4 regions of the Micromonospora sp. NPDC049044 genome follow, and region 1 is predicted to be linked to each of the others. Evidence: riboswitches for the same ligand, from Rfam matches in the RefSeq annotation. Region 1 holds a riboswitch; each other region holds the start of a gene.
The links. Region 1 has a riboswitch for cyclic di-AMP ahead of AB0B85_RS10780 (hypothetical protein). Riboswitches for the same ligand answer to the same signal wherever they lie in the genome.
Positions count from the first base shown of each region.

Region 1 (3,334 bases):
CGACCAGCGCCATGGCCGGGTAGACCACCGCCGGGTCGGCGCCACGCTGCACGGCGATGCCGAGGGTGAGGAGCACGAGGTCGGCACCGAGCCAGCCGAGCGAGGTGACCAGATGCAGTGCGAGCAGGCCCTTGCGGGTGGTGGGTGGGATCCGAGGCATACCGCGATGCTGCCCGCCGACCCGGGCCGGGTCGTCCGACCGCCGACGTCATCCAGGGTACGCCCGGCGACGTAGCCGGCCCCGGCGACGGCATCGCCCGCCCGCATGGTCAACACGACATCACCGACTCCGGGGTATCCCGTTGACCGGACACCCCGGAGTCGGCGAACACGAGTGGATCACCCGCCGGACACCGGGGGTCAGTAGACCGACAGGTGTACGTGGTTGGTGTGGTCGGTGGACGGGGTGCCGCCCGCGCCGCTGTACGACTTCCACCCACTGCTGGGCAGCCAGATCTGCCGGTACCAGATCACGTACAGCACGGCGAGCTGGTCGGCGTTGCGGATGAAGTACGCGGCCAGGTTGTTGCCGTACGTCTTGTCGCCGCCGGTGGCGTTGCCGCCGAAGCCATCCTTCTGGGCCGCGAAGTCGCAGGCCCGGCCCTTGGGGTGTTCGCCGGAGCCGCTGGGGCGGTGGCAGGAGACGTACCTGGTGAAGCCGGCGGCCTTGGCCTGGTTGAGCGCGTGCAGGGTGCGCGGGGTGATGCAGCCGCTGGCGGGGGTGGGGTCGTTGACGCTGCACGATTCGGATGGCCAGGAGCCGTCGGAGTTGCGGGGTGCGGCCTTCGCGTTCGCCGTGGAGGTGCCCCGGTTGGAACCGCTGTCGGCGGTGGTCTGCGGCTTGGGGGCGTTGGCCACGGCCAGCGCCCGTTCGGCCTGGTCCTTGCGCTTGGCCATCACCGCTACCTGCTTGCGCTCTTCGACGATCTCGCCGTTCAGGGCGGCCCGGGTGCGATTGGCCTGGTCCTTGGTGGCGAGTAGATCGCGCAGCACCCGGTCCTCGTTGGCGGCCACCGCCTCCAGCGCGGCGGCCCGGTCCATGAAGCCCTCCGGGCTGTTGCTGTTGAGCAGCGCCGACACCGTGCCGAGCCGGCCGGTGCGGTACGCCACGTCGGCGATCTGGCCGACCTTGCCGTCGCGCTGGGCGAGCTCGACCTCGATGGTCTTCAGCTGGGTGGCGAGCTGCTGTTGCCGCTGCACGGAGGTGTCCAGCGCGCGTTTCGCGTCCAGGTAGCCCTTGCTGGCGGCCTCAAGTTGGGCGCGTAGCGAGGGGGTGCCGCCCTCCTCGTCGGAGTCGGGGGCGGCGGCGGCCCGCAGGCCGGTCGGGGGAGCGGCCGAGGCGGTGCCGGCCGGGAGCGCGACGCCGAGGGCGAACATCGCGACGATCAGGGCCGCCAGTCGGGCGGCGGGTGGTCGTGCTGGTGCCACTGCGCATGTCCTTCCGTCAGCCGCCGACCGGGTTAGCTGTCGGGTTCGGGACGGAAGATCCCTACCGCTGACGCGGATGCACCCCAGGAACGTGGTTCCCCGGTTCGCCCGGCTGGGCGATTAGGCGGCGACCGCCACCGGCGCCTGGAGGGCGCCGCCTGGTGGAGGCCGGGACCGAGCCTACCGGTGCCGGTGGGGCGGCTGCAGCCGTTGTGACGGACGGTGCGTGCGTCGTCACGAACGAATTGTCACCACTCGATCGAGCCGCACGCTCCGGTGGCGGCGCCGGGCTCGATCTGCAACGTCGCGTGTTCGATCCGGAAGTCGTCGTGCAGGGCGGTACGCGCCGCGGTGAGCACCGCGCCGACCTCCGCGTCGGGTGCCATGGTCAGGTGCGCGGACGCCACGTCCATGCCCGAGGTGAGCGTCCAGACGTGCAGGTCGTGCACCTCGACCACGCCGGGGACCGCGGCCAGTCGGTCATGCACGGCGGTCACCTGGAGGTGCTTCGGGGCGGCCTGGACCAGAATCCGGACGGCGGCGCGGGCCAGCCGCCAGGTGCGCGGCAGGATGAACGCGCCGATGGCGACCGCGACGAGTGGATCGGCCCACCACCAGTCGGTGCCGGCGATGAGCAGCGCCGCGCCGATCACGCCCAACGAGCCGAGCAGGTCGCCGAGCACCTCCAGGTAGGCGCCCTGGAGGTTGATGCTCTCCCGGGCGCCGGCGCGAAGCAGGGCGAAGGCGACGATGTTCGCGAGCAGGCCGAGGACGGCCACCGCGAGCATTGGTCCGGTGACGACCTCGTGCGGGTCCCCGAATCGGCGGATCGCCTCGATCAGCACGTAGACGGCGACGCCGGAGAGCAGGACGGCGTTGGCGAGCGCGGCGAGCACCTCGAGTCGGTAGAGCCCGAAGGTGCGCTGCGGGTCGCCGGTGGCCCGCCGGGTCGCGGTGATCGCGGCGAGTGCCATGCCGATGCCGAGCACGTCGGTGAACATGTGCCCGGCGTCGGAGAGCAGGGCGAGCGAGCCGGTGTGCAGGGCGGCCACCGCCTCGACCACCATCAGGGTGGCGAGCAGCCCGAACGCCGCCCAGAGTCGGCCCCTGTGCTGGTGTGCGGCATTGGCGACCGACCCATGGTGGTGGTCATGACCTGCGCCCACGAGATCCACCTTCCGCCGCCGGTCGGGGCCCGGTCAAATGTATGTTCACATCGCTATGTATGCAACTATGAGGTAGACCACCGGCCCAGCAGGCAGGTTTGCCCCGGATCAGTCGGTCGGATCGATTGTGGTGAGCCGCTGCGTGGCCCGGGAAAGCGCCACGTACAGGGTGCGTACCCCCGCGCCCGGATCGGCCCGGATCTCGCTCGGGGCGACGAGCACGACCCCGTCGTACTCCATGCCCTTGGCCTCCAGGCTGGTCACCACCTGCAGGCGCGGCGCGTCGAGCGCGTCGAGCCAACCGGCGACCTCGTCGCGGCGGGGGACCGGAGTGATCACCCCGACCGTGCCCTCCACCTCGGCCAGCAGCCCGGCGGCCGCCTTCACGACGGCGGTCTCCAACCCGGTCGCGGGCACCACCAGCTCGACCGGATCGACCCCGGTGGAGCGCACGGCGGTCGGTAGCGGCAGGTCAGGGTAGAGCCGGCGGATCTCCGCCGCCGCCACCGCGAAGATCTCCGCCGAGTTGCGGTAGTTGGTGGTGAGCGTGAAGTCGTGTCGCTTACGCCGGCCCAGGGCCTGGTCCCGAGCCCGGGTCAGCTCCTCCGGATCACCGGTCCACGCGGTCTGCGCGGGGTCACCCACCACCGTCCAGGAGGCCAGCCGGCCACGCCGCCCGACCATCCGCCACTGCATCGGTGAGACGTCCTGCGCCTCGTCCACCACCACGTGCGCGTACT
Region 1 is NZ_JBEZFA010000010.1:91,553-94,886, forward strand. Features, by position in the region: gene AB0B85_RS10775 (hypothetical protein) at 1-160, opposite strand, end outside; gene AB0B85_RS10780 (hypothetical protein) at 361-1,377, opposite strand; cyclic di-AMP (ydaO/yuaA leader) riboswitch at 1,434-1,565, opposite strand; gene AB0B85_RS10785 (cation diffusion facilitator family transporter) at 1,677-2,594, opposite strand; gene AB0B85_RS10790 (AAA family ATPase) at 2,703-3,334, opposite strand, start outside.

Region 2 (3,334 bases), on a different contig from region 1:
TCGGCAGCGCACTGCCAACAGGCACCGGCCGGCTCGACCGCACCGCCCTCGCCTGCCTGCTCGCCCTCCTGCTCGGCGCCGGCGGGTGGTCGGCCTGGTCACTGGGTCGTTCAGCCGACCCGGCCGAGCCGCTTACCGTCGGTCTGCTCGCCCTGCGGCAGTCCACGGACGGGCTCCCGATCGACGAACCGTCCGGCCGGGACCTGCTCGCCCGGTACGCCGCGCGGGTGGCGGACCTGACCGCCCGTGGGGCACGGATCGTGGTGCTGCCGGAGAAGGTGTTCGCCGTGACGGACACGACCCTGCCCCTGCTCGTGGACGCGCTGCGGCAGGCCGGGGCCCAGATCGTCGTCGGCACGGTGCTGTGGCGGGCCGGCACGGCCAGCAACGTCGCGCTGGTGCTGGACCCGGATGGCGGCGTCACGACGTACCAGAAACAGCATCTGGTCCCCGGCCTGGAGGAGTGGCTGACGCCGGGCGACGACGACGTCATCGTGAACGGGCGGTTCGGCGTTGCCATCTGCAAGGACCTCGACTATCCCGGCCTGGTCCGGCGGTATCGGGCGGAGGGCGCCTCGGTGCTGCTCGTCCCCGCCCTGGACTTCACCTCCGACGGTTGGCTGCACGGTCGCATCGCAATGGTCCGGGGTGTGGAGAACGGAATCACAGTGGTCCGCGCCGCCGAGTTGGGCCGGCTGACGGTAAGCGACGGCGGCGGCAGACTGCTGGGTGACGTCAGCGCCGGTGACGCGGAGTTGCTGGTAACGGCCGCTCCGACCACCGGATGGGGCACTGTCTACTCGCGTACGGGAGATTGGTTTCCGTTGTTGTCCCTGGTCTTGTTGGTCGTCGCCGTCGAGGGGTCGGCGTCTGGCTCCAGGAGGACAGCTGATCGCAAACGGTCCATGGTGGTCACTGCACAGAGTCACCAGGCCCGCAACCGCTGAGCGGACTCTCCAGCGTGCCCCGGTGAAGAAGTTCACAGGGGTTGGGCGATCGTCACCGACCGTGCCTAACGTCGGTCGGGTTCGCCAACGCGGACACCACGGCCGGCAACGCCAAATCCTGCCCCCGGTCGTCGGAACCCAGTCACCGGGCAGGAGCGGGGGACCCACACGTTCCTCGGTGCATGTCACCTCGGGGTGAAGCCGCCACCGTGCGGCCGGGCTCCTCGGCCCGAACCCGACAGCTCACCTCGCCGGCGTGGAGGAAGCTCACATGACGTCTGTCTACACCCCCCGTCATCGACGGGTCACCACCCGCCGCCTCGCCGTCGGCACCCTGGCTGTCGGTGCGGTCACCGGCGCCGTCGCCCTCTTCGGGCCGGCCGCCCCGGCGCAGGCCGCGGTCAACTGGGACGCGATCGCCAAGTGCGAGTCCGGCGGCAACTGGAAGATCAACACCGGGAACGGCTACTACGGCGGACTGCAGTTCTCCCAGAGCACCTGGGCCGGTTACGGCGGCAAGAAGTACGCCGCCCGCGCCGACCTGGCCAGCCGCGGCGAGCAGATCGCGATCGCCGAGAAGGTACTCGACGGGCAGGGCATCGGCGCCTGGCCGACCTGCGGCAAGAAGGGCGGATCGACCGGCGGCTCGGCCACGAAGTCGACCAAGCCCACCACCAAGTCGACCAAGCCCACCACGAAGTCGACCAAGCCCACCGAGCGGCCGTCGCGCGGCGAGCAGCCGGCGACCCGCAGCCACGAACGCACCGCGCCGACCACCGGCGGCCAGACGTACCTGGTCAAGCCGGGGGACACCCTGTCGGAGATCGCTGACGGCCACCGGGTGACCGGCGGTTGGCAGGCGCTGTACGAGCACAACCGGCAGCTGATCGGGGCCGACCCGGGCCTGATCTTCCCGGGTCAGCGGCTCAGCCTCTGATCGTTTCCCGACGCAGCGGCTCAGCCTCTGACGGATGACACGCGAACGCTCGGCCGGATCACCGGCCGAGCGTTCGTGCGTGTGATGCCAATCAGCCCCGCGCGCTCGTACCCCCGGGGGAAGGCCGTCACGCCGCGGACGCGGACGCCTTCGGCCCTCGGTGCGACGTGACCGGACCGGCGTTCCAGCCCCACCGGGGAGCCGGTGCGCTGCTCTCCCCGGACCAACCCGTGCCGCCCTCCTCGCTGTCGCCGCCGTCGGTGGTCGTCTCGACCGGGGCGGGTGTGCTGCGGGCCAGGCGTATCGACTGCTCGGCGCCGGCGCGGGCCGCACAGGGCCAGGACTGCCCGGCGCACTGGAGGTTGCGGCAGTGACCCTCGTCGTCCGGCTCGTGGGCGCTCAGCACATCGATCGCCAACTGCCAGAGCAGCGGGTCGGTCACGTCGTGCGGGCGCTCGGCGTTGCGGCTCACTCGGTTGCTGGTGTCGTCGGACATGCTGGGTCCCCCCTTGTCAGGCTGTACCCCCCAAGGGTCACCCGTCAGCCGCCGGCTAAACCGCCGACCTGCTGTGATGTGTCTCCGATCGCACCTCTTCGGATGGACACCGCACGCAGATCGGTCAATCCGGCAGCAGCGGCATCTCGACGCCCGGCTCCCGGCCGAGCAGCACCGCCCGGGTGAGCGCCGCCGATCCGAACCGGTCGCGGACCGCGTCCACAGCGGCGTCCAGCTCCGCACCCGGGTCGCTGTGGAACGGCAGCTCCGGCTGCACCGGGCTGTCGTCCAGATTGCCCACCGAGACACCGATCAGCGTGACACCACGACTGTCGATCTCGGGCTGGGCCGCCCGCAACAGCGCCCGCGCGGCGGCGAGCAACGGGGTCGTGTCGGCTGTCGCCTTGTCCACTGTGTGCGAGCGGGTCGCCCGGGTGTAGTCGCCGAAACGCAGCCGCAGCACCACTGTGCGCCCGGCCCGCCCGGCCGCGCGCATCCGCCGGGAGACCCGGTCGACAAGGCCGGCGAGGATGGCGTCCAACTCCGCCGGGGCGTGCGGGCTGCGGCTCAGTGCGTGCTGGGCACCCATCGATCCGCGTCGTCGACCGACCTGCACCGCGCGTGGGTCACGGTTGTGCGCCAGGGCGTGCAGGTGCCGCCCGGAGCCGGACCCGAGCAGAGACACCAACGCGGCCTCGCCGAGCCGCGCCACCTCGCCGACGGTACGGATCCGGTGCGCCCGCAACTTCGCCGAGGTGACCGGGCCGACGCCCCACAGCCGCTCGACCGGCAGCGGGTGCAGGAACGCCACCTCGGCGTCCGGTGCGACAACCAGCAGCCCGTCCGGCTTCGCCACCCCACTGGCCACCTTCGCCAGGAACTTCGTGCGGGCCACCCCCACCGTGATCGGTAGGTGGACCCCGGCCCAGACCTCCCGGCGCAGCCGCTCGGCGA
Region 2 is NZ_JBEZFA010000011.1:45,994-49,327, forward strand. Features, by position in the region: gene AB0B85_RS11565 (nitrilase-related carbon-nitrogen hydrolase) at 1-947, shown strand, start outside; cyclic di-AMP (ydaO/yuaA leader) riboswitch at 1,047-1,219, shown strand; gene AB0B85_RS11570 (transglycosylase family protein) at 1,219-1,884, shown strand; gene AB0B85_RS11575 (hypothetical protein) at 2,012-2,380, opposite strand; gene dinB (DNA polymerase IV) at 2,505-3,334, opposite strand, start outside.
Region 2: it holds a riboswitch for cyclic di-AMP, as region 1 does, so the genes downstream of both, AB0B85_RS11570 (transglycosylase family protein) here and AB0B85_RS10780 (hypothetical protein) in region 1, are expected to answer to the same signal.

Region 3 (3,334 bases), on a different contig from region 1:
TCAGCACCACCGGGACGGTGAGCACCAGGCAGACCCAGAACCGGCGGCGGAACATGGCAGGATCGTGCCCGGCGTGCTTGTCGTGTCCGGCGTGCTTTTCGTGCGGCACGGGTGCAGCGCGCTGTGGGTGCTCGGGTGGGGTCGGAGCGGACATGCTTCCAACATGCCGGCCCGACGGCCACCACGCGGGCGGTTCGGCCGCTCGACGCTCCGGCGCGCCCGGCAACCTCCCGGTGGGCTGACTAGCATCTCCCATGATCGCCCTGCGCATGCCGCCGCACATCCGGACGCCGCGACGGCGTGGTGACGCGGCCGACCGGCCGCGCACTGACCGTCAGTGATCAGGCGGTCGGCAGGCAGCGAACCGCACCGCCGTCCGGCGCGTTCGCGTCGAAACGGTGAACCGCGCGGCCCGCTGACACGTATCCCGCACCGGATCGTTGGGAGTCTCGACTTGGGTTCCGACCACGCCCGTCCCGCGCCGTCCGCCCCGCCCCGGGTGCGACGGATCCTCGTCGTGACGGTGGTGCCCCTCTTCGTCGCCACAGTGCTCGCCGCGGCACTGCTCTGGCCGCGCGGAGGAGCGACGCAGACCGACGGAGGAGCGGACGTGCCGCGCTACGCCGGCACGGTGACCCGCGTGGTGACCGAGCCGTGCCCGCCGCTGCCGTCGAGCCCCGAGGACACACCCAGGACCGGCGCCGGGCCGTGCGGCACTGTCGACGTCCGGGTGGACGACGGCCCCGCCGCCGGCCAGCAGGTGCGGACACCGGTGCCCGACGGTCCGGGCGCACCACGGGTGGACGTCGGCGACGAGGTCATCCTGGTCCAGTTGACCGACCCTACCGATCCCGCCACCAGCAACTGGAACATCGCCGAGCACCAGCGCGGCACTCCCCTCGTGTGGCTGGCGGTGGTCTTCGCTGCCGCGATCGTCGCGTTCGGCCGGTGGCGGGGGCTGGCCGCGCTCGGCGGGTTGGCGGCCAGCTTCGCCATCCTGCTCACCTTCGTACTGCCGGGCATCGGTGCCGGCAGATCACCGCTGCTGGTGGCGGTGGTCGGCGCCGCCCTGATCATGTTCGTGGTGCTCTATCTGACCCACGGCGTCACCGCGCAGACCTCGGTCGCGGTGCTCGGCACCCTGGGCAGCCTGGTACTGACCGGCGCGCTCGCCACCATCGCCACCGCGGCGACCCACCTCACCGGCTTCGGCAGTGAGGAGGCGACGACACTGTCGATGTTCCAGGGTGACGTGGACCTGCACGGCCTGCTGCTCGCCGGGATCATCATCGGTTCGCTCGGGGTGCTCGACGACGTGACGGTCACCCAGGCCGCCACCGTCACCGAGTTGGCGAACGCCAATCCCGGGCTGACCCGGATACAGCTGTACCGGGCGGCGACCCGCGTCGGCCGCGCGCACATCGCCTCCACCGTCAACACCATCGTGTTGGCGTACGCGGGCGCGTCGCTGCCCCTCCTGCTCCTGCTCACCGCCGACTCGCGGCCGATCGGGCAGATTCTCACGAGCGAGTTCCTCGCGCAGGAAATCGTCCGCAGCGCGGTCGCCACACTCGGGCTGATCGCCGCCGTGCCACTGACCACCGGGCTGGCCGCGATCGTGACCACGGCCGGACGTGTCGACGCCACGCCGCCGGGCGACGCCCCCGGGCCGCGCCCCCAACCGGACCCGGCGGAGGCACTTGCCGCCCTCAACGCGCCGCGGACGGCGCGATCCGACGAGCCGGACGAGACGCGGACCCGGCCCGCATCCACCGCCACCGACGGGTGGCCGGAGTCGAACAGGAGCACGGATACGGCATGGTGACACTCCTCAGCGTGACCAGATCGGGTCTCCCCCCTGAGAACCGCGTCACTGGTTACCAAACGCTATGGCGAAATGACACTTTTGGTCGGCATCCAGGCGTAGCTCACCGAGTCGACTCTCGGGTAACCTCGCTGCCGGTTACCGATGAAGGCGCGAAGCGGCGCCTGCGGTGCCACCGCCCAATCGCCAACCGGCGAGCCGGGGACCCAGGTGTGTGGGGTGAATCCGCGTCAGCGGTAGGGGCCACTTCCGCCCCGAACCCGTCAGCTAACCCGGTCGGCGGTCGAGGGAAGGGAACATTGTGACGGCACCCCTACGCCGCTGGTTGACACCCGTGGTGGCCGTGATCGCCGCACTGACCGTGCTCGCCGGGCCTCTCCCGGCCCACGCCGCTCCGACGACCCCCACACCATCCGGGCACGAGGAGGACGACGAGCCCAAGCTCATCACCGACCTCATCGAGCAGGTCAACCGCGACTACTCCGCCGCCAAGTCCAAGCTGGACAAATCCAAGAAGCGGCAGTTGGAGTTGGCGCTGGAGGTGGACCGGGCCAAGGCCGACCTGGACGCACTGACACCACAGGTCGGGCAGATCGCCGCCCAGTCGTACCGGACCGGTCGGATCGGCGCGCTCGCGATGCTGCTGGAGAGCGACGCCCCGGACACGTTCGTCCAGCGCGCCGCGATGCTCGACGAGATCAACATGGTGAACGAGAACAAGCTCGCCGAGGTCAACGCGGCGAAGTCCCGCGCCGAGCAGGCCAAACTGCTCCTCGACACCGAGGTCCGGGAGCAGCAGAAGCAGACCGCCGTGATGGCCAAGCGCAAGAGCGAGGCCGACAAGGCGCTCGCCCTGGTCGGCGGCAAGGGCTTCACCGGCGGCCTGGTCGACGCCACCTCGAAGGTCGCCAAGATCGGCCCGGGTCGCACCGCCGACGGTGACTGGAAGCCGCAGTCCTGCAGCGAGAAGGACCCGACCACGTCCGGTTGCGTCACGCCGCGGACGCTGCACGCGTACAAGGAAGTCAAGGCCGCCGGATTCAACCGGTTCGTCGGCTGTCACCGCAACGGTGGACCGTACGAGCACCCGAAGGGCCGCGCCTGCGACTGGTCGTTGCAGAAGAGCGGCTTCAGCCCGTGGCACAACAACGACACCCGGATGTACGGCAACAACGTGGCCGCGTTCCTCATCCGCAACGCCGACCGGCTCGGCATCTACTACGTGATCTGGAACCGGCAGATCTGGTTCCCGGCGACCGGCTGGAAGTCCTACAGCGGACCGTCGAACCACACCGACCACGTACACATGTCGATGCTCTGACCCGCGCCACCTGTTGCCGAGGGCCGCTCCGCGTACTGCGGGGCGGCCCTCGGCAGGTCAGGCGGCAGCAGCCGGGTCAGCCGACCCGGCCGGCACGCCGAGCGTCGCGAAGCCGGCCGGCACGGCGGCCACCGGGCGCACCACTCCGGCGGCGAGCCGGTACGACACGCCCACCACAGCGCAGCGCC
Region 3 is NZ_JBEZFA010000002.1:177,897-181,230, forward strand. Features, by position in the region: gene AB0B85_RS02365 (copper-translocating P-type ATPase) at 1-55, opposite strand, end outside; gene AB0B85_RS02370 (YibE/F family protein) at 455-1,825, shown strand; cyclic di-AMP (ydaO/yuaA leader) riboswitch at 1,992-2,122, shown strand; gene AB0B85_RS02375 (hypothetical protein) at 2,127-3,146, shown strand; gene AB0B85_RS02380 (carbonic anhydrase) at 3,204-3,334, opposite strand, start outside.
Region 3: it holds a riboswitch for cyclic di-AMP, as region 1 does, so the genes downstream of both, AB0B85_RS02375 (hypothetical protein) here and AB0B85_RS10780 (hypothetical protein) in region 1, are expected to answer to the same signal.

Region 4 (3,334 bases), on a different contig from region 1:
GGTACCAGATCGCCGTCCAGTCACCCTGCCGGCCGGCCAGCGCGTACGTCTGGCCGGCGGAGGCACGGGCACCGTGGTCCGACACCTCCATCGTGTTCGGGGTGCCGTCGGGGCGCAGCGCGATGTCGTTCACAAGTGGCGCGTCCGCAGCCGGCGCGGAGCGCAGCACCACCGCCGAGGAGCCGCGCGGCGCGCACGGCACACCGGCGGTGACGCAGCCGACGAACGCGGGCTGGTTGGTGGTGAAGTCCGGGTCGATCCGGACCAGTCCGGTGGCCGGGGTACCGGTGTCCAACCGGGGCGCGTGCAGCAGTTCGAAGTAGTGGGTCCAGTCCCAGTACGGACCGGTGTCCCAGTGCATGCCACGGACGGTCGCGGCGGTGGTGCCGGGCACGTTGTCGTGGCCGATGATGTGCTGGCGGTCCAGCGGGATGCCCAACCGCAGCGCGAGGTGCCGGACCAGTTTCGCCGACGTCCGGTACATCGCCTCGGTGTACCAGGTGCCCTGCGCCGCGAAGCCCTCGTGTTCCAACCCGACCGACTTGGCGTTGACGTACCAGTTGCCGGCGTGCCAGGCGACGTCCTTGGTCTTGACGTGCTGAGCGATGTGCCCGTCCACCGAGCGCAGCGTGTAGTGCCAGCTCACGTAGGTCGGGTCCTGCACGAGTTGCAGGGTGGTGGCCCAGCTTCCCTCGGTGTCGTGGATGACTATGTACTCGATCTTCTGCCGGGCGGGCCGGTCGGACAGGTCATGGTTGCCGTAGTCCCCGTCGCCGAACGCCGCGTAGGGCGCCGGAATCCACTCGCAGGAGATGGTCCGGGGGCATTCCAGCCCGTCCGGTCGGGCGAGCCGGCGCAGACCCAGTCGGTCCAGCCAGGAGCGTTGCGGGCGGATCGCCCGGGCCGGCAGCGCGACCCGCTGGCCGTCGTCGGTCACCCGGGACTCTCCGGCGCCGATGGTGGTGAAGACCTCGTCGGCGAAGGCCGCCGCCGCGTCGGCGCTGTCCGCGCCGGCGTAGCGGGCCACCGCGCCGTACCAGCTGGCCGGGTCGGTGCCGGCGCCGACCGGCGCGCCCAACTCCCGCTGGTACGACGCCAGCAGCGCGGCGCCGCCCCGGATGTTGACGGAGGCGTCGGTGCGCAGCGCGTCGGCTGTCGCGCCGGTGAGCGCGGCGGCGGCGTCCACTGTCTGCAACGCGGCGGCGGGTGGCGCCGGGTCCTCGGCCGGCCGGGGCGCGGGTGCCAGCGCGGTACGGGAGTCGTCGCCGCGCGGGTCCTCGGTACCGGTGTCGTGGTGACCGCCCACCAGCAGTGCGGCCACGTGTCGGGCGTCGGTCAGGTGCATGGGGCCGTAACCGCCGCTGGTGCTGGGGGTGCCGGCGTTGCTGTCCCAGCGGGACTCCAGGTAGGAGACGCCGAGCAGCACGTCGGTCGGTACGCCGTACTCGGCCGCCGCGGCGGCGTACTGCTGCTGGCGGTCGGTCGTTGGTGCGGTCGTGGCGTTGGCAGGTAGCGGAACAGTGGTCGCGGCGGCGACCACGGCGGCCACCGTCGCGGCGAGCAGGGTTGGACGATGCATTGAACCCCCTGTATTGCGCGGGTGAAGGTGAGGTCACCTTCGCGCCGCCCGGGAGTCCGCGTCAATACCTTTCCATCCATCGACAAGGAGGGAAAGAAATTTTCATGTACGGTCGGTGACCCTCTCCGATCGGTACGGAGTGTCACGGCCGCACGGGTTGCGAAGTGGTAACAAGCGTCTCTACTCTGGTCATTCGTCGGCCCGATAGCAGCTCCGTCCAGCCCGGGCGGTAACGGACCGACACCGCCGAGTCGTTTCCGAACGAACCGGGGACCCATGTCCCCCGGGGTGAATCCGCAGCCACTGCGGTAGGGCGCCGACTTCCCGCCCGAACCCGTCAGCTAACCCGGTAGGCGGTCAGGAAGAAGGAGTACGGAACCCCGGTGGCACTCCATGCCCCGCGGCCGTCGTCCGAGCGGTCGGCAGCAGCCGGCCCGACGTCGATCGTGCCGCGTTCACGCTGGTCCCGCTTCACCACCGCGCTCGCCGCACTGGCCGGCGTCGCCGTCGTCCTGACCGGCAGCGCCACGGCGGCCCACGCCGACCCGTCCGTCGCCGAGATCGAGCGCCAGATCGACGCCGACTGGAACAAGCTCGAGCCGATCATCGAACAGCACAACGCCACCCGGATCGACCTCGCCGCCAAGCGCAGGCAGGCCGAGGCGCTGGCCGCCCGGATCGCCCCGCTCGAGCGTCAGGTCGACGCCGCGATGGACAAGGTCAGTGCCCTGGCCGTGCGGGCCTACAAGGGCGAGAACGTGCTTACCGTCAACGCGGTGCTGGGCAGCCGGTCACCGAGTGAGGTGGTCGGTCAACTCGAACTGCTCGACCGCTTCGCGCACAACCAGCAGCAGGACGTCCGCGAGGTGGCCGACCTGCGCGACAAGTTGGCCGGGCAGAAGGCTCCACTCGACCAGATGGTGGCCCAGTTGACCCGCACCGAGGCGCAACTGGCGGCGAAGAAGAAGCAGATCAACGAGGAGATCGACAAGCTGCAGAAGCTGCGCCTCAAGGTGTACGGCAGCGGTGGTGGCGGTCCGTTGCGCCCGGCGCCCTGCCCCGGCAGCTATCCCGGCGGCGCCGCGGGCACGGCCGTCAAGTTCGCCTGCGCGCAGATCGGCAAGCCCTACGTCTGGGGTGCCGAGGGACCGAACTCGTACGACTGCTCCGGGCTGATGCTTGCCGCCTGGGCGAAGGCCGGGGTGTCACTGCCCCACAACGCCGCCGCGCAGAGCCGCGTCACCAAGAACGTCAGCAGGGCCGACCTGCGCCCCGGTGACCTGGTCTTCTACTACAGCGACATCCACCACGTCGGCATGTACGTCGGCGGCGGCTGGGTGGTGCACGCCTCGCAGGCCGGTCAACCGGTCAAGATGAAGAAGGTCGACGACGGCCCGATCCACAGCTACGGCCGCCCAGCCTGATCGAGGGTGTTGACCGAAGGGCCCGTCGCGATTCGTCGCGGCGGGCCCTCGTCGTCACGGGGTCAGCGGGTCGGCCAGGTGCGCCAGTGCTGCCAGGCGCGGCTCGGCGTCGGACCCCGCTGGCCCTGGTAACGAGATCCGTAGACCGCCGAGCCGTACGGGTGCTCGGCCGGCGAGGAGAGCCGGAAGATGCAGAGCTGCCCGATCTTCATCCCTGGCCAGAGGGTGATCGGCAGGTTCGCCACGTTGGAGAGTTCAAGCGTGACGTGACCGGAGAAGCCGGGGTCGATGAAGCCGGCGGTGGAGTGCGTGAGCAACCCGAGCCGCCCCA
Region 4 is NZ_JBEZFA010000049.1:13,297-16,630, forward strand. Features, by position in the region: gene AB0B85_RS29595 (N-acetylmuramoyl-L-alanine amidase) at 1-1,579, opposite strand, end outside; cyclic di-AMP (ydaO/yuaA leader) riboswitch at 1,814-1,949, shown strand; gene AB0B85_RS29600 (NlpC/P60 family protein) at 1,963-3,003, shown strand; gene dcd (dCTP deaminase) at 3,066-3,334, opposite strand, start outside.
Region 4: it holds a riboswitch for cyclic di-AMP, as region 1 does, so the genes downstream of both, AB0B85_RS29600 (NlpC/P60 family protein) here and AB0B85_RS10780 (hypothetical protein) in region 1, are expected to answer to the same signal.